2 linked regions of the Sphaerotilus microaerophilus genome follow. The protein of the gene in region 1 interacts with the protein of each later gene in a pairwise test. Links are inferred from orthologs where the notes say so. Each region holds a gene or a part of one and is shown in the gene's direction. Other genes may lie near its edges. The genes, in order: NGK70_RS25065 and ssb.

The links.
Region 2: the proteins of NGK70_RS25065 (region 1) and ssb interact in binary tests that used the Escherichia coli proteins (3 or more experiments, as listed by UniProt). The link is inferred for Sphaerotilus microaerophilus from one-to-one orthologs.

What each region holds. Positions count from the first base shown.
Region 1 is NZ_AP025730.1:5,777,191-5,786,011, reverse strand. Bases 2,036-4,934 are described here. They hold NGK70_RS25065 (primosomal protein N'), read left to right. Parts: upstream 2,036-2,369; coding sequence 2,370-4,499; downstream 4,500-4,934. Other genes in these bases: NGK70_RS25060 (FAD-dependent oxidoreductase), read left to right, coding at 4,543-4,934. In the rest of the region: NGK70_RS25080 (TPM domain-containing protein), read right to left, coding at 1-143; NGK70_RS25075 (LemA family protein), read right to left, coding at 165-779; hemE (uroporphyrinogen decarboxylase), read left to right, coding at 873-1,943; more of NGK70_RS25060, read left to right, coding at 4,935-5,862; NGK70_RS25055 (carbon-nitrogen hydrolase family protein), read right to left, coding at 5,876-6,697; glnE (bifunctional [glutamate--ammonia ligase]-adenylyl-L-tyrosine phosphorylase/[glutamate--ammonia-ligase] adenylyltransferase), read left to right, coding at 7,024-8,821.
Region 2 is NZ_AP025730.1:1,388,417-1,397,205, reverse strand. What follows is about bases 495-3,361. They hold ssb (single-stranded DNA-binding protein), read left to right. Parts: upstream 495-1,599; coding sequence 1,600-2,124; downstream 2,125-3,361. Other genes in these bases: NGK70_RS06160 (DUF2726 domain-containing protein), read left to right, coding at 3,263-3,361; NGK70_RS06165 (GNAT family N-acetyltransferase), read left to right, coding at 2,294-2,995; NGK70_RS06175 (prolyl oligopeptidase family serine peptidase), read left to right, coding at 495-1,455. Outside these bases: more of NGK70_RS06175, read left to right, coding at 1-494; more of NGK70_RS06160, read left to right, coding at 3,362-4,087; NGK70_RS06155 (serine/threonine protein kinase), read left to right, coding at 4,148-5,215; NGK70_RS06150 (V4R domain-containing protein), read right to left, coding at 5,255-5,707; molecular chaperone HtpG, read right to left, coding at 5,955-7,847; type IV-A pilus assembly ATPase PilB, read left to right, coding at 8,186-8,789. UniProt on the Escherichia coli protein: Plays an important role in DNA replication, recombination and repair. Binds to ssDNA and to an array of partner proteins to recruit them to their sites of action during DNA metabolism. Acts as a sliding platform that migrates on DNA via reptation.

The sequences.
Region 1 (8,821 bases):
ACCACCCGGCCTGACAGCGGCGGGATCGCCTGCACCTCCTGGCACCAGGCCAGCCGTGGCAGGCAGGCGAACAACGCCAGCCAGAGCAGCGCGACTGCCCGCGCCAGCGACGCGCGAAGACCATGCCGGTGAACGAGGTGCATGGCAGCGATGGATGGTCGCGTTCAGCGCGAGGCGGGCCGGTCGAAATTCACCGCCGGAGGCTGACTGATTTGTGCCTCGTTGGCCACGGTCAGGCTGGGTTTGACGGGGTAGCTGAACACCATCGCCGTGAGGTTGCTCGGGAAGCTGCGCACCAGCACGTTGTAGTCCTGCACCGCCTTGATGTAGCGGTTGCGCGCCACGGTGATGCGGTTCTCGGTGCCTTCGAGCTGCACGCGCAGGTCCTGGAAGCCCTGGTTGGCCTTCAGGTTGGGGTAGTTCTCGCTGACGACCAGCAGGCGCGACAGCGCGCTGCTCAACTCGCCCTGCGCGGCCTGGAAGCGCTTGAGCGCCTCGGGGTCGTTGGCCAGTTCGGGCGTGACCTGGATGGAGGTGGCCTTGGCACGCGCCTCGACCACCTTGGTCAGCGTGTCCTGCTCGAAGGCCGCCTCGCCTTTCACGGTGGCCACCAGGTTCGGGACCAGATCGGCACGGCGTTGGTACTGGTTGAGTACCTCGGCCCAGCTCGACTTCACCGCCTCGTCCAGCCGTTGGAAATCGTTGTAGCCACAGCCACCGAGCAAGCCCGTCAGCCCCAGCAGCGCCACCATCCACCCCAGCCTGAACAGCCGATGCATCCGTTTCACTCGCACCTCCAGCGTCGCTTCAATCCAATGACCCAACGACATGCCGCACCAGATGGGGGTCCCCGGGCTGCCTACAATCCCGCTATGTTTGCCCCACTCCAGAACGACACCCTGCTGCGCGCCCTGCGCCGTCAGCCCACTGACCATACGCCGATCTGGCTGATGCGCCAAGCCGGGCGCTACCTGCCGGAGTACCGCGCCACGCGCGAGCTGGCCGGCAGCTTCATGGGGCTGGCGACCCACCGGGACTACGCCACCGAGGTCACGCTGCAGCCGCTGGAGCGCTATGACCTGGACGCGGCGATCCTGTTCTCCGACATCCTGACGGTGCCGGATGCGATGGGCCTGGGCCTGAGCTTCGCGGCGGGTGAAGGGCCGAAGTTCGCCCGCCCGGTGCGCGACGAGGCAGCGGTGGCCGCGCTCGAAGTGCCGGACATGGCGAAGCTGCAGTACGTCTTCGACGCCGTCACCTCGATCCGCCGGGCGCTGAACGGCCGCGTGCCGCTGATCGGCTTTTCCGGCAGCCCCTGGACCCTGGCCTGCTACATGGTCGAGGGCGGTGGCAGCGATGACTACCGGCTCGTCAAGAGCATGCTCTACCGCCGCCCGGACCTGATGCACCGCCTGCTCGCCGTGACCGCCGACGCGGTGGCGCTGTACCTGAACACCCAGATCGAAGCCGGCGCCCAGGCGGTCATGGTTTTCGACAGCTGGGGTGGCGTGCTGGCCGATGGCGCCTTCCAGGACTTCAGCCTGGCCTACACCCGCCGCGTGCTGGCCGGCCTGAAGCGTGACCACGCCGGCGAACACATCCCGCGCATCGTCTTCACCAAGGGCGGCGGGCTCTGGCTGGAGGAGATCGCTGCCTGCGACACCGATGCGGTCGGCCTCGACTGGACGATGGACCTGGGCCGTGCTCGCGCCCTGGTGGGCCACAAGGTGGCGCTGCAGGGCAACATGGACCCGAACGTGCTGTTTGCCGAACCGGCGCAGATCGCCGCCGAGGCGCGCCGCCTGCTCGACCGTTTCGGGCCCCACGCCGGCCATGTGTTCAACCTGGGGCATGGCATCAGCCAGCACACGCCCCCCGAGTCGGTGACCGCGTTGGTCGAGGCGGTTCGTACTCACTCACGTGCCATGCGAGGCCTGGCCTGAGTTGCTGTCGCGCAGTCAGTGGCCCGGGCTTGAGCCCGCGCAAGACTGGAAACGCCCCGGAACGGGGCGACTTATCCCCAGCGCGCCCGCGATCGCTTCTTGACCATGGCTTGCTGCAATGGCACATGGCAAATGACGCAAGGATGTGCTAAGTGGTTGATTTGCAAAAAGTCGACCCCTGCCTCAACGGTGGGCAATCTGTGGCGCAGCCTTGTTTGACAAGGCTTTGACAGCCGTTTTCGCAGGTTGCTCACAAAGTTATCCACAGATTCGGTGGACAGGTGGAGAAAGTCCTTGTCTATCAGTGACTTGGCGCAGCAAGCTCGACAGCGTTCGAGCTTGCGCGCCTAACTGGCCTCGTTTGTGGACACCGTTGACCCCGTGAATGCGGGTTGTCCAGCCAGTCTGGTCCGGGTAAGGGTGCTGGTGGCCCTGCCCCGGCACAGCGGGATCGACGCGGCGCTGGACTACCTCAGCCCGGTGGCGCTGCCGGTCGGCCAGTTGGTGCGGGTGCCGCTCGGTCGGCGGGTGGTCATGGGCGTCGCCTGGGACGGGGGAGCGTCCGAACCGGCGGATCCGGGCCATCCGGACGACCGGGCCCATCCCTCCCATCCCACCCATCCGGCCGACCCGGTGGCGGTGGGTGAGGCGGCCGACCTGAAGCCCGTGGCCGAGGTGCTGGAGGCCCTGCCGCCGCTGGACGCGGGTTGGTGCGAGCTGGTGCGCTTTGCGGCCGGCTACTACCAGCGCAGCCTGGGCGAGCTGGCGCTGACGGTGCTGCCGCCCGAGCTGCGCGATGTGGATGGCGTGCAACTGCAGCGGCGGCTGAAGCGCCTCGCCAAGCGCAGTGCGGTGCCGTCGATCGCGGGCGAGGTCCCCGGGGCACCGACGCTGCCAGCGCTGTCCGAGGACCAGCAGGCCGTGCTGACGGCGCTGGCGGCCAGTGCGCCGGCCACCCACCTGCTGCACGGCGTCACCGGCAGCGGCAAGACCGAGGTCTACCTGCGTGCGGCCGAGGCCGAGCTGGCCAAGGGGCGCCAGGTGCTGGTGCTGGTGCCGGAGATCAACCTGACGCCGCAGCTGGAGGCGCGCTTCGCGCAGCGCTTCCCGGCGCACCGGCTGGTGTCGCTGCACAGTGGCCTGACGCCGGCCCAGCGCCTGCAGCACTGGCTGGCCGCCCACCTCGGCCAGGCGCAGCTGGTGCTGGGCACGCGCATGGCGGTATTCGCCTCGCTGCCGCGCCTCGGGCTGATCGTGGTCGACGAGGAGCACGACCCCTCCTACAAGCAGCAGGAGGGCGCCCGTTACTCGGCCAGGGACCTGGCGGTCTGGCGCGGCCGGCAGGCCAACGTGGCGGTGCTGCTGGGCTCGGCCACGCCCTCGCTGGAAACCTGGCTGAACGCCACGCCGGCGCCGGAGGGACCGGGGCGCTACCAGCGCCTGGCGATGCCCCGGCGCATCGGCGATGGCGGCCTGCCGGCGGTGCGGCTGCTGGACCTGCAGCGCGTCGTCGGCATGCACGGCAGCCGCGTGATGCGCGAGCACCCCCTGGCGCCCGAGCTGTTGGCGGCGCTGCGCGAGCGCGTGGCGCGCGGCGAGCAGAGCTTCGTGCTGCTGAACCGGCGCGGCTATGCCCCGGTGCTGCACTGCACCGGCTGCGGCTGGAAGAGCGGCTGCCCGCACTGCAGCGCCTGGCGCGTCTTCCACAAGGTGGACCGCAGCCTGCGCTGCCACCACTGTGGCTTCAGCGAGCGCGTGCCGCGGGCCTGCCCGGTCTGTGGCGACCCCGACATCCAGCCGATGGGCCGCGGTACCGAGCGGCTGGAGGAGCAGCTGGCCGAGCAGCTGCCCGGCGCGCGCATCGGCCGCATCGACGCCGACACCACGCGCAGCAAGGGCAGCCTGGAGAGCCAGCTCGCCGCGGTGCACGCCGGCGAGGTGGACGTGCTGGTGGGCACGCAGATGGTGGCCAAGGGGCACGACTTCCGTCGCATGACGCTGGTGGCGGCGGTGAATGCCGACAGCGCGCTGTTCTCCAGCGACTTCCGCGCGCCTGAACGCCTGTTCGCCCTGCTGCTGCAGGCGGCCGGGCGGGCCGGGCGCGATGCCGCCCATGCCGCGCGCAGCGAGATGTGGATCCAGACCTGGTACCCGGACCACCCGCTCTACCAGGCCCTGCAGGCGCAGGACTACGAGGCCTTTGCCGCCAGCCAGCTGGCCGAGCGCCGGGTGGCGTCGCTGCCGCCCTTCAGCTGCCTGGCGCTGCTGCGGGCCGAGGCGCGCAGCCAGGAGGCGGCGCTGGGCTTCCTGCACGAGGCGGCACGGGCCGCCGAGGCGCTCGGCGCGCTGCAGGCCGGGGTGCAGATCTACCCGCCGGTGCCCGCCGCGCTGCAGCGCGTGGCCAACGTCGAACGCGCGCAGATGCTGCTCGAAGCGCCCCTTCGCCCACCGCTGCAGCGCCTGTTGGCGGCCTGGGTGCCGCGCCTGCAGGAGGCCAACCGGGGTGAGCACCGCGTGCTGCGCTGGGCGGTGGATGTGGATCCCCAGGCGATTTGATCGCGCTGCTTCCGGCGGCCCGGTGCGAGGGAAAATCCGCGCCATGGACACCCTGCACGCCCCCGACATCGCCACCGCCGCCGCCGCCGAGTCACTGGCCCGCCCGCTGAAGATCGCCGTGGTCGGAGCCGGGCCGGTCGGTCTCGCGCTGGCCCTGCTGGCCGCGCAGCGGCTGCCGCAGGCGACGGTGTGCGTCTACGACAGCCTGCCGGCCGACCACGACATCTCGCGCGATGCGCGCACGCTGGCGCTGTCGCTGGGCAGCGTGCAGCTGCTGCAGCAGCTGGGCCTGTGGGCCGACATCGCGGCGCAGGCCGCGCCGATCCGGGCAGTCAACGTCTCGCAGCAGCAGCCGGCGCTCCTGGGCCTGCTGAATCCGCTGAACCCGCTGGCAGCGCACCGCAGCGGACCGGCGGTGGAGCCGCAGGTCTGGATCCGGGCGGAGGAGGAGGGCGTGGAGCAGCTCGGCGCGGTGGCGAGCTACGGCGCCATCGTCGCGCCGCTGCGTGCGGCCTGGCAGGCCGCCTGTGCGGCCCATCCCGAGCGCTGCCAGGCGCGCTACGGCACGCCGGTCAGTGGCCTGAGTCGACGCCCGGGCGGTGTCGAGGTGGATGCCCAGGTGGTCGAGCGCCACGACCTGGCGGTGATCGCCGAGGGCGGCGTGTTTGCCGACCAGGCCCGCCGTGCGGTGCACCGCGACTACCGGCAGCGCGCCTGGGTCGGCACCGTGACGCTGGCCGATACGCCCGCCGGCACGGCCTGGGAGCGCTTCACGCCGCAGGGGCCGGCGGCGCTGCTGCCGTTGCCTGACGCAATGGAGCTGGCACCGGGGCAGCCAGGCGGCCAGGCGAGCGGCACCCGCCGCGCCTCGCTGGTGTGGTGCGTGCCTAGCGACGACGACCCGGTCGAGTCGCTCAGCGAGGCGCAGCGCCTGGCGGTGCTGGCGCACATCTTCCCGGCCGAGGTCGGCCGCTTCGTCGGCATCAGTGCGCTGAAGGTCTTTTCGCTCGGGCTGAACGCCGAGCGCAGCCTGGTCGAGGGCCGCACCGTGCGCATCGGCAACGCGGCGCAGACGCTGCACCCGGTCGCTGGCCAGGGGCTGAACCTGGGGCTGCGCGACGCCCACGCGCTGCTGCAGGCCCTGCGCACCACGCCCGATGTCGATGCGGCGCTCGCGCGGGTCGCCTGGCAGCGCGCACCGGACCGCTGGGCGCTGATCGCCGCCACCGACTTCCTGGCGCGCAGCTTCACCTGGCAGCTGCCGGGGCTGTCGACACTGCGCGGTGCCGGGCTGGCCACGCTGCAGCAGATCCCGCCGCTGAAGTCCTGGCTGGCGCGGCGCATGATGTTCGGCCACCGCTGAGCAGATCAGCCTTTCAGATGCGGCGGTGCGTGAGGGCCGGCAGCTGCTGGCGCACCTCGGCCGCGCGGGCAAGGTTGAGCCCAGCCATCACGACGGCCTCGCCCTCGGCCTGCATCGCCAGCACCTCGCCCCAGGGATCGGCGATCAGGCTGTGGCCCCAGGTGCGCCGGCCGTTCTCGTGCGTGCCGCCCTGGGCCGGGGCCAGCACGTGGCACTGGTTTTCCACCGCGCGGGCGCGCAGCAGCAGCTCCCAGTGCGCCTGGCCGGTCGGGTAGGTGAAGGCGGCGGGCACCACCAGCAGGTCGCAGGGCGGGTGCATCAGCGCGCGGTAGAGCTCCGGGAAGCGCAGGTCGTAGCAGATCGACAGGCCGATGCGGAAGCTCTCGCCCGCGCGGCTGTGCGCCTCGAAGGCCACTGGCGTGGCCGGGCCGGCGCAGAGCGTGGCAGCCTCGTCGTAGCGGCGCTCGCCATCGTCGAAGCGGAACAGGTGGATCTTGTCGTAGCGGGCCACCTGACGGCCTTCCGGGCTCCAGACCAGGCAGCTGTTGGTGGCGTGGTCGGGGTCGCCCGGCACCTGCAGCGGCAGCGTGCCGCCGATCAGCCAGAGGCCGTGCTTGCGGGCCAGCGCTGCCAGCGCGTCCTGCAGCGGGCCGTCGCCGGGGCGCTCGGCGAGTGCGAGCTTGTCCGTGTCGCGCCGGCCCATCAGGCAGAAGTACTCGGGCAGCGCGACCAGCTCGGCGCCCCGTGCAGCGGCCTGCGCCACCAGGGCGGCGGCGCGGGCGAGGTTGTGGGACACGTCCGGGCTGGACACCATCTGGAGGGCGGCGATCTTCATGGGTAGCGGTGGGGGAGGGGAGAACGAGGCGGGCGGCGAGGCTGAAGTGCACATGATGCCGCCACGGCCAATTTCCGCGGCGGTCACTGACCTTGCACAAGCGTTCCATACTGCCCGGGCGGCACACTGATCCACATCGGTTTCAGGCCGTGGTCAGCCAGGACAGGCAGCCTGCGCGCCCCGTGCGGCAACCGCCGCCCCGGGGCAGGCAATCCCAAGACAGGTGGTTGGAGCGAGGATGAATCAACACGACGACGCCGTGCAACGCCGCACGGTGCGGGCAGGGGCCGGCCTCGGCCAATGGGCCGACGGGACGGGAGCGATGGATGAATGACGCACTGCAGAGCCAGGGCGCCGTGACGGCGCTGGCCGAACACTCGCGCTACGTGCAGCGCGTGCGCCGTGTGTGGGGCAAGGAGATGGCCCTGCTGCCCCCCGGGCCGCCTCGCCGCGAAGCCATGGGCGCGCTGATCGATGCCCTCCTGGAGCGCGGGCGTGACCTGCCGGCCGCACTGCGCGTCGCACGCCAGGTGGTGATGGAGCGGCTGGCGGTGCTGGATGTCGAGGAACAGGCGCCGGTCGAGGTGATCACGCTCGCCATGACCGAGCTGGCCGAGGTCACGCTGGACCGGGCGGTGCACGCCGGCCGTGCCGAGCTGGACGAGCGCTACGGTGAGCCGCTGACCGAGGCCGGCCAGCCGATCGACTTCTGGGTGGTCGGCATGGGCAAGCTGGGCTCGCGCGAGCTCAACGTCTCGTCGGACATCGACCTGATCTACGTCTACGAGGAAGACGGCGAGACGCGCGGCCGGGTGGATTCGCAGACCGGGGCCCCGTCGGGCAAGGGCGTGATCAGCGCGCACGAGTACTTCGCGCACCTGAGCCGCCGCCTGCAGGCGCTGATCGGCGACGTGACGGGCGAGGGCTTCGTGTTCCGCATGGACCTGGCGCTGCGGCCCAACGGCAACTCCGGACCGCCGGTGGTGAGCCTGTCGATGCTGGAGGAGTACTTCCTGGTCCAGGGCCGCGAGTGGGAACGCTTTGCCTGGCTGAAGAGCCGGGTGGTGGCGCCGCGCGCCTCGGTGGCCTCCGGGCGCGTCAAGGCGCTCGGCGACGTCGTGACGCCCTTCGTCTACCGTCGCTACCTCGACTACGGCGTCTTCGAGGGGCTGCGCAACCTGCACCAGAAGATCCGCGACGAGGCCAACCGCCGCGCCGCCGGCCGTCCCGAGCGGGCCAACGACGTCAAGCTCTCGCGCGGCGGCATCCGCGAGATCGAGTTCATCGTCCAGCTGCTGCAGGTGGTGCGCGGCGGGCACTTCCCCGAGCTGCGCACCCGCCCCACGCTGAAGGCGCTGCAGCGCCTGTCGTCGGTGGGCCTGATCAAGCCGGAGGCGGCCGAGCAGCTCGCCGAGGCCTACGTCTTCCTGCGCCGGGTGGAGCACCGCATCCAGTTCCTGGACGACCAGCAGACCCACATGCTGCCCACCGCCGACGGCGACCTGGGCTGGATCGCCCGCTCGATGGGCCTGACCTGCACGGCCGATGCCTGCGAGCTGCTGGACCAGTTCTGCACGCACCGCGAGTTTGTCGCCACCGAGTTCGACAGCCTGCTGCATGACGGCGGCAGCGCCCCGGCGAAGAAGCCGGGCGGCTGCAAGGGCTGCGGCGGTGCGGCGCTCACGCTGGACTCGCCCGCGCTGGCCGAGGGGCTGTCGCCCGAGGTGGCGCAGCGCCTGAAGCACTTCATCGAGCTGCCCAAGGTCGCGCTGCTGCGCGAGGACTCGCGCCAGCGGCTGGCACGCCTGTTCAAGCGCGCGCGCCAGATGTGCGAGGAGGGCGCCGTCGAGGACGGTGACCTGGCGCTGCAGCGCTTCATCGACTGGATGGAGCCGCTGCTGCGCCGCGAGAGCTACCTCGCGCTGCTGTCCGAGCGGGCCCGGGTGCTGGAGCGCCTGCTGCGCCTGCTGGTGCTGGCGCGCTGGCCGATGCGCTACCTGATGCAGCACCCGGCGGTGATCGACGAGCTGGCCGATGTGCGGCTGGCCCACGAGCGCTTCAACTCGGCCGCCTTCCAGCGCGACCTGGATGAGCGCCACCTCGGCTGGGTGCGTTCCGGCGAGG
Region 2 (8,789 bases), 4.4 Mb from region 1 along the record:
TTCGGCCCCGGCCTGCCCGGCGTGACGATGAGCCCGGCCGAGCTGCCGGCCGTGTCGATCACGCACGACGGCCGCTGGGCGCTGGGCCTGGCCATCAACGGCACGCAGCGCGAGCTGGGCCTGTACCTCAGCCCGGCCGCCGACCTGCTGGCCGGCCGCCCGCGCTGGCGCCAGCTCTTCGACGCCCGCGCCGAGATCACCGGCGTGAGCTACCAGCGCAACACGCTCTACCTGCTCAGCCACCAGGGCGCCAGCCGCTCCCAGGTGCTGAGCCTGGACCTGGCGCGGCCGGACCTCGCGGCGGCGAAGGTGATCGTGCCCGCCAGCGAGCGGGTGGTCACCGGCATCGCCACGGCGGCCGACGCGCTGTACATCGAGCTGCGCGACGGCAACGTCAAACGCCTGTTCAAGCGCGCCCACCGCGCCACAGCGCCGGTGGTGGAGGTGCCGCTGCCGCTGGCCGGATCCTTCCAGCTCAATGACGACGAAGGCGGCCCCAGCAGCGCCGACCCGCGCCTGCCCGGTGTGGTGATCGACCTGCAGGGCTGGACCCGGGCGCGGCAGATCTACCAGGTCAGCGCCGACGGCCGGGTGCGCAACACCGGCCTGCAGCCCAGCGGGCCCTACGACGAACTCAAGGACGTCGAGACCCGCGAGGTGCTGGTCAAGAGCCACGACGGCGCGATGGTGCCGATGTCGGTGATCCTGCGCCGCGGCACCGCGCTCGATGGCAGCCGCCCGACGCTGATCTACGGCTACGCCAGCTACGGCGTGACCGAGGAGCCCTTCTACAGCATCAGCCGCACCGCCTGGCTGGACGCGGGCGGCGTTCTGGCGGTCATCAACCCGCGGGGCAGCAGCGTCTACGGCGAGGACTGGTACCGCGCCGGCTTCCAGACCACCAAGCCCAACACCTGGAAGGACACCATCGCCTGTGCCGAGTGGCTGATCGCGCAGGGCTACACCCGGCCGGCGAAGCTGGGCATCTGGGGCGGCAGCGCGGGCGGCATCCTGGTGGGCCGGGCGATCACCGAGCGGCCGGACCTGTTCGCCGCTGCGGTGCCGATGGTGGGCGCGCTGGACATGGTGCGCGCCGAGGTCACGCCCAACGGCGTGCCCAACATCCCCGAGTTCGGCACGCGCACCACCGAGGCGGGCTTCCGCGCCCTGCTGGCGATGAGCACCTACCACCAGATCCGCGACGGGGTGAAGTACCCCGCCGTGCTGCTGACGCACGGCGTCAACGACCCGCGGGTGGAGGTCTGGCACAGCAGCAAGGCGGCGGCGCGCCTGCTGGCCGCCAGCACATCCGGTCGGCCGGTGCTGCTGCGGCTGGACTGGGACGCCGGCCATGGCATCGGCAACACCAAGCGGCAGATGTGGGAGGAGCGCGCCGATGTGTTCAGCTTCCTGCTCTGGCAGATGGGTGAGCCGGGCTTCCAGCCACCACCCTGAATCACACGGGACACCCCCGCAGGGGTGAAAGCCACCGCCAACCCGTCGGGCAAAATCCACGGTTTCGCACACACACAGCAGCAACCCGCCCCCGCCCCGCCGTCATCGGCACCGGGTGGGGCGGCGCAAACAGGAACAGCAGCCATGGCATCGGTCAACAAAGTCATCCTCGTCGGCAACCTCGGCCGCGACCCCGAAGTGCGCTACTTCCCCAACGGCGGCGCGGTGTGCAACGTCACGCTGGCCACCACACGGAACTGGAAGAGCAAGGACACCGGCGAGCGCCAGGAGGAGACCGAGTGGCACCGCGTGGTCTTCCGCGACAAGCTGGCCGAGATCGCCGGCCAGTACCTGCGCAAGGGCCGCTCCGTCTACGTCGAAGGCCGCCTGAAGACCCGCAAGTGGCAGGACAAGGAAGGCCGCGACAGCTACACCACTGAGATCCTGGTCGACGAGATGCAGATGCTCGGCGGCCGCGAGGGCATGGGCGGGCCCGGTGGCGCGGCCGAGGGCGGCGACGACATGGGCGGTGGCTACGAGCCGGCCCCCGAGCGCCGCGCCGCCCCCGCCCCCAGGGCGGCGGCCCCCGCACCGCGCGCCCCGGCACCGGCACCGGCACCGAAGTCGGCCACCGGCTTCGATGACATGGACGACGACATCCCCTTCTGACCCCCAGGTGCCGGGCTGAGCCCGGCCCGGCGTCTCAGGGAGGGCCGCGAACATGCGGCACCGGGGGAAGTCCGCTGAACCGGCAATCCTGCCGCGTCGGGTCTGGCCACCCCCTTGATTCCGGAGCCTCGCGCCCGATAACTAGGGATAACCCCTAGAATCGGCCGCCATGGATACCGCCACCACCTCCACCGGGGCTGCCCAGCCTCCTCTGCGCCGCTGGCTGGGCCCGCTCGGCACGGCGCGCTGGTGGGATTGGGTGCCCATCTGCCAACTGGGCGAGCAGCACGGGCCGCTGATCGAGGCGCACTTGCTGGCGCTGGGTGACCGTGATCGCTACCTGCGTTTTGGCTACCCGGCCACCGACGAGCGCATCCGTCAGCACGCGGCACAGCTGGACTTTGGCCGGCACGAGCTGTTCGGCATCTTCAATCGCCGCCTGCAGCTGGTGGGCACCGCCCACCTGGCCTACGCCGACCTGTCACGCAGCATGTGCGAGTTCGCCGTCTCGGTGCTGCCGCACACACGCGGCCGTGGCTATGGCAAGCGCCTCTTCGCCCACGCGGTACGGCACTGCCAGAATCGCCGCGTCGACCAGCTCTTCATCCATGCCCTGAGCGAGAACACGGCCATGCTGCGCATCGCCCGCGGCGCGGGCGCCCGGCTGCAGCACGAGGGCGGGGAATCGGAAGCCTGGCTGCAACTGCCACCCGACAGCGTGGGCTCGCACATGACCGAGTTGGTGGACACGCGCGCTGCCGCGCTCAACCACCTGTTCAAGCGCCAGCAGGAGCTGCTGCGCTGGAGCCTCGGCTTGGTGGTCGATGTGAAGGCCCGCCTGGCGCACCTGCGCGGCATTGCCAGCCAGTGAGCGCCCCCATCCCCCGATAAAAGGCCACCCTCGCGGTGGCCTTTTTGCTGGTTTGCTGCCGCTTCAGCGCCTGGCAGAACCCCGGTCCACCCGACGTTGGCGGCCGATTTCGCATTCGGGCGGCCTGGATGGCCCTTCATCGCACTCAGCCCAGGGATTCACAAGTAGTTACAAACTTTCGTAGGATGCAACCCGAAGTGAAACGCCGAAATTGCCGATGACCTCTGGCAACCCCCGGTGTCACCAACCTTTGGAACCCCCATCACCATGTCCATTCCCGCCTGGATCTTCGCCGTCGCCGCGGCTGCCGTGGTCGCCGGCCTGGTCGTGCTGGCCATGCGGCGCGGCGCACCCGGCAAGGCCGGAGAAACCGAACTGCCCGAGGAGTGGCCGCTGATCCAGCGCTCCATCTTCTCGGCCGAGGAACGCGCGCTGTACCGCCAGCTGCGCGCCGCGCTGCCGCACCACACCATCCTGGCCAAGCTGCCACTGGTGCGCTTCTGCCAGCCGATGGACCGCAACGATCTGGGCTACTGGTTCAAGCTGCTGGGACCGATCCACGTGAGCTTCGTCGTGTGCGCCGAGAACGGCCGCGTGCTGGCTGCGCTGGACATCGAGAAGGCCTCGCGCCCCACCGCCAAGCGGGTCGCCACGATCAAGCAGTCGGTGCTGGAAGCCTGCCGCATCCGCTACGTGAAGTGCCGCAGCGACCAGCTGCCCACCGCCGCCGAGCTGCAGCTGCTGGTGCCGCAGCAGGGCGAGATGTCGCGCCCGCTGGTGCCCCCCCACGTGCAGGACCTGGCCGAGCGCCGCAGCACGCTGGCCCATGCGGTGCGTGATCCGCGCGGCGAACGCGAGACGCAGTGGTACGAATCCGGCTATGCGCAGGACTCCTTCTTCGCCCCGGACAGCCAGCGCGACACCTTCAGCGAGCAGGCCACCCCGAGCGCAGCGGCCACCGAGCGCCGCTCGCCGCTCGACTCCGGCCCGCGCCGCCCGTCCGTGGCGGCCCGCCATGCCCCGGCCGGCGGGCCAGCGGGCAAGCTGCCCGGCGAGGACGACCTCGGCGCCAACATCATCGGCCGGCGCTGACGCGGCCGCCCCAGCGGCGCGAGCACATCACGATCACGCCACTGGTCTAGGATGCGTCGGATGACTTCCGACGCGCACGCCCTTGCCCCGCCACCAGACGCCCTGTCAGGCCAGCCCTATGCCGGCCTGACGCCGCACGAGGTGCTCGACGCGCTGGACGCGGCGGGCCTGCGCGGCGACGGCCGCATCCTGCAGCTCAACTCCTACGAGAACCGCGTCTTCCAGGTGCACCTGGAGGACCCCCACCCCACGGGTGGCCCGGTGGTGGTGGCCAAGTTCTACCGCGCCGGGCGCTGGAGCGATGCGCAGATCCTCGAAGAGCATGGCTTCGCGCTCGAACTGGCCGCCGCCGAAGTGCCGGCGGTGCCGCCCCTGGCCCTGAGCGTGGCCGCTGACGATGTGCGCCTGGTCGGCGAGCCGCCCACGCTGGCCCAGCGCGGACCGTGGCGCTACGCCGCCAGCCCGCGCTGCGGCGGCCGTGCGCCGGAGCTGGAAGACCCGCAGGTGCTGGAGTGGATCGGCCGCTTCCTGGCCCGGCTGCACGCGGTCGGCCAGCGCCGACCCTTCGTCCACCGGCCGACGTTGGCCGGCACCGGGCCAGCACGCGCCTCACTTGCCTGGCTGCTCGACCAGGACCTGCTGCCGCCCACGGTGCGCAGCCGCTGGCACGAGGCGGCACAGGCCGCGCTGGCCGCCGTGGATGCCGCCTTTGCCCGCCACGGCCAGCTCCAGCTGCTGCGCCTGCACGGCGACTGCCACATCGGCAACCTGCTGTGGACGCCCGATGGTCCGCATTTCGTCGACCTGGACGACGCGGTCAACGGCCCGGCGGTGCAGGACCTGTGGATGCTGCTGGGCGGTGACCGCCCCGAGATGCAGGCCCAGTTGGGCGCGCTGCTGGACGGCTATGAGTCGATGCGCGAGTTCGACCGCCGCGAGCTGGCGCTGATCGAGCCGCTGCGCACGCTGCGCGTCCTGCAGCACAGCGTGTGGATCGCGCGGCGCTGGGACGACCCGGCCTTCCCGATCGCGTTTCCGTCATTCGAGAGCCCGGCCTACTGGGACCAGCAGGCCATGCTGCTGCGCGAGCAGATCGACGCCATCGACGCACCGCCACTGGTGGCCTGAGCCGCCGCGGCGTTGGCCGCACCGACGGCGTCAGCTGGCTCAGGGAATCACGAGGTCGAAACCGCAGGTCGCATTGCCCAGCCCGCCGATGCAGCTCACCTCGCGGGCCTGCACGTCCTTCTTCAGGATCGAGCCGACGGCGCCCGCGATCAGCCCGCCCTCGAAGTGGCAGAGCACCCGCCCCACCGGCGTCATGCCCGAGCAGGTGACGCACTCGCAGACGTCGACGTGGATGAGGTGATCGGTCAGGGTCGGGATCTTGATCAGCCCGATCTTCAGCTGGTCGCACAGGGCCAGGAAGTCATCGAGCTTGGTCAGCCCCAGCTCGCGGCCGAGCTTCTTGCCGGCGTAGTAGGTGACGGCCGAGGCGCCGGCCCCCAGGATGTCCTCCATCGCCACCAGGCGGACGAGGCGGAACAGCGCGAGCCCGACGGTATCGCCGAGGACGGGGCGGTGGATTTGCAGCGCGTTGTGCAGTTCGACGGGATTCATGGCGGGCGGCGCAGGCTGGCCGGAGTGCGACCGCCCGGACCCCTCGACGCACCCCCATGGCCGTGCCCGGATCCGATCGGCCGGGCCATGCTAGTGCCCGGCCTGCACAGCACCGCCGCACATGTCGGTGCTCAATGACGAGGGTCAAAGCCCTGCACGCAGGGCAGGGGTGCAGCGTGCAAAGTGGGCGCTTGCCTGTGCGGCCCGATCCACAGGAGCAGGCCGCACCAGGCGTTGGCAGGGAGCCTCAGCCCAGGATCAGCGCCTGGATGCGGCGCACGTGCGCGGCCGGATCTTCCAGCTGGCCGCCTTCGGCCAGCAGGGCGTTGTCGAACAGCACCTGCGCCAGGTCGTCGAAGGGCGCCGCGCCCTCCGGCAGCGCGGCCAGCTTCTTCACCAGCGCATGCTCGGCATTGACCTCCAGGATCGGCTGCGAAGCCGGTGCGCTCTGGCCGGCCTGCTTGAGCAGGCGCGCCAGGTGGCCGCTCATGTCACCCTCTTCGGTGACCAGGCAGGCCGGCGAGTCCACCAGTCGGGTGGTCACGCGCACGTCCTTGGCACGGTCGCCCAGCGCGGCCTTGATGCGCTCCAGCGTCGGCTTGAAGGACTCGGCGGCCGCTTCGGCCTGCTTCTTCTCTTCCTCGTCCTGCAGCTTGCCGAGGTCGACGGCGCCCTTGGCCACGCTCTGCAGCGACTTGCCCTCGAACTCGTAGAGGTGACTGAGCATCCACTCGTCGACGCGGTCGGTCAGCAGCAGCACCTCGATGCCCTTCTTGCGGAAGATCTCCAGCTGCGGGCTGTTCTTGGCGGCAGCCAGGGTGTCGGCGGTGATGTAGTAGATCGCCTCCTGGCCTTCCTTCATGCGCGACACGTAGTCAGCGAAGGACACGCCCTCGTCCGCCTGGGTGGAGGCAAAGCGCAGCAGCTTGGCCAGGCGCTCCTGGTTGGCGTGGTCCTCGCCGATGCCCTCCTTGAGCACGGCGCCAAACTGCTTCCAGAACTCGGCGTACTTGGCCTTGTCGTCAGCGCTCTCGCTGTCGGCCAGCGATTCGAGCATCGACAGCACCCGCTTGGTCGAGCCCTCGCGGATCGCCTTCACGTCGCGGCTTTCCTGCAGCAGCTCGCGGCTGACGTTCAGCGGCAGGTCGGCCGAGTCGATCACGCCCTTGACGAAGCGCAGGTAGACCGGCATCAGCGCCTCGGCGTCGTCCATGATGAACACGCGCTTGACGTACAGCTTCACGCCGCCGCGCTTGTCGCGGTTCCACAGGTCGAAGGGCGCCTTGGCCGGGATGTAGAGCAGCTGGGTGTACTCGCTGCGGCCTTCGACGCGGTTGTGCGTGTAGGCCAGCGGGGCGGTCTGGTCGTAGGTCAGCTGCTCGTAGAAGGCCTTGTACTCGGCGTCCGTCACGTCGCTCTTGCTGCGGGTCCACAGCGCGGCGGCCTTGTTGACGGTCTCCCACTCGTCGGAGATGACGTTCTCGCTCTTCTCGGCGTCCCAGGTCTCCTTGCGCATCAGGATGGGCAGGGAGATGTGGTCGGAGTACTTGGAGATGACCGACTTGATCTTCCAGGTGGAGAGGAACTCGTCCTCGCCCTCGCGCAGGTGCAGGATGACGTCGGTGCCGCGCTGCTCGCGGGTGATGGTCTCGACCTCGAAGTCCCCGGTGCCCTCGCTGCTCCAGCGCACGCCCTCGCCCTGCGGCAGGCCGGCGCGGCGCGATTCCACCGTGATGCGGTCGGCCACGATGTAGCCCGAGTAGAAGCCCACGCCGAACTGGCCGATCAGGTTGGCGTCCTTCTTCTTGTCGCCTTCCAGCGCCGCCATGAACTCCTTGGTGCCGCTCTTGGCGATGGTGCCCAGGTGGTCGATGGCCTCCTGCGCCGACAGGCCGATGCCGTTGTCGCTGATGACGATGCGGCGCGCCAACTTGTCGTAGCTCACCCGCACTTCAAGGTTGGGCTGGTCCTCGAACAGGCCGGCGTTGTTCAGCGCCTCGAAGCGCAGCTTGTCGCAGGCGTCCGAGGCGTTGGAGATCAGCTCGCGCAGGAAGATCTCCTTGTTGGAGTACAGCGAGTGGGTGACGAGGTGCAGCAGCTGCTTCACTTCGGCCTGGAACGACAGGGTCTGCTTCGTCATGGTCGGTGGCTTTCTGGGAATGAACAAAAGAAAAGGAAAGGAGGGCGGAAACGACGATGGCCGGGAAATGGCGCTGCCTGCGCGGATTTCAAGGGCGCGCCCAGGGCCGGATCGGCCCCGCGGCTGTGACAGGTCGCGGCAATTTGCAAGCAAATGCAGGCCCGAAGCGCCATGCCGGCGCCGCGTGGACGTGCTGGCCCCGGTACCGCAGCCTGGCAACGCCGGAATGATCCCCCGGGCGCGGGCTTGCGTGCCACAATTTACGGCGCCCCACGTGGGCCACCTTCCCAGCCTCTGCGCCCCCATCCCAGCTCGTTTCGTACCGCCCTGACTCCAACGTGGCCACCGAGATCGTCACCGAACCGCCCCAAAGCACCCTGTCGGGAGTCGCCCGTGTGCTGGTGCATGCCGGCAAGCTCAATGCCCGCACAGCCGAGGAGGTGGCCCGTTCGGCGCGCGACCAGCGCCGCAGCTTCGTCTCCGCCGTGATCAGCGCACAGGCGCTCACCTCTGCCGAGCTGGCGCATACGCTGTCGAGCGCATTGGCGGTGCCGCTGCTGGACCTGGACGCGGTGGACGTGCAGCGCCTGCCGCAGAACCTGGTCGACACCCGCACGCTGTCGCAGTTCCAGGTGCTGGTGCTGGGCAAGCGCGGCAACCGGTTGTTCATCGGCGGGGCCGACCCGACCGACCAGGAAGCGGTCGACCGCATCAAGTTCGCGACCCAGCTCACGCCCGAGTGGGTGATCGTCGAGTACGACAAGCTGATCAAGATCGTCGACGCGAAGTCGGCCACCGCGAGCGAGACGCTGGAGTCGATCGTCGCGGGCGATTTCGACTTCGACGTCGAGGAACAGGACCCCAACGCCAAGGCCGACGAGGACGTCAGCACCGAGGTCGAGGACGCGCCGGTGGTGCGCTTCCTGCAGAAGATGCTGATCG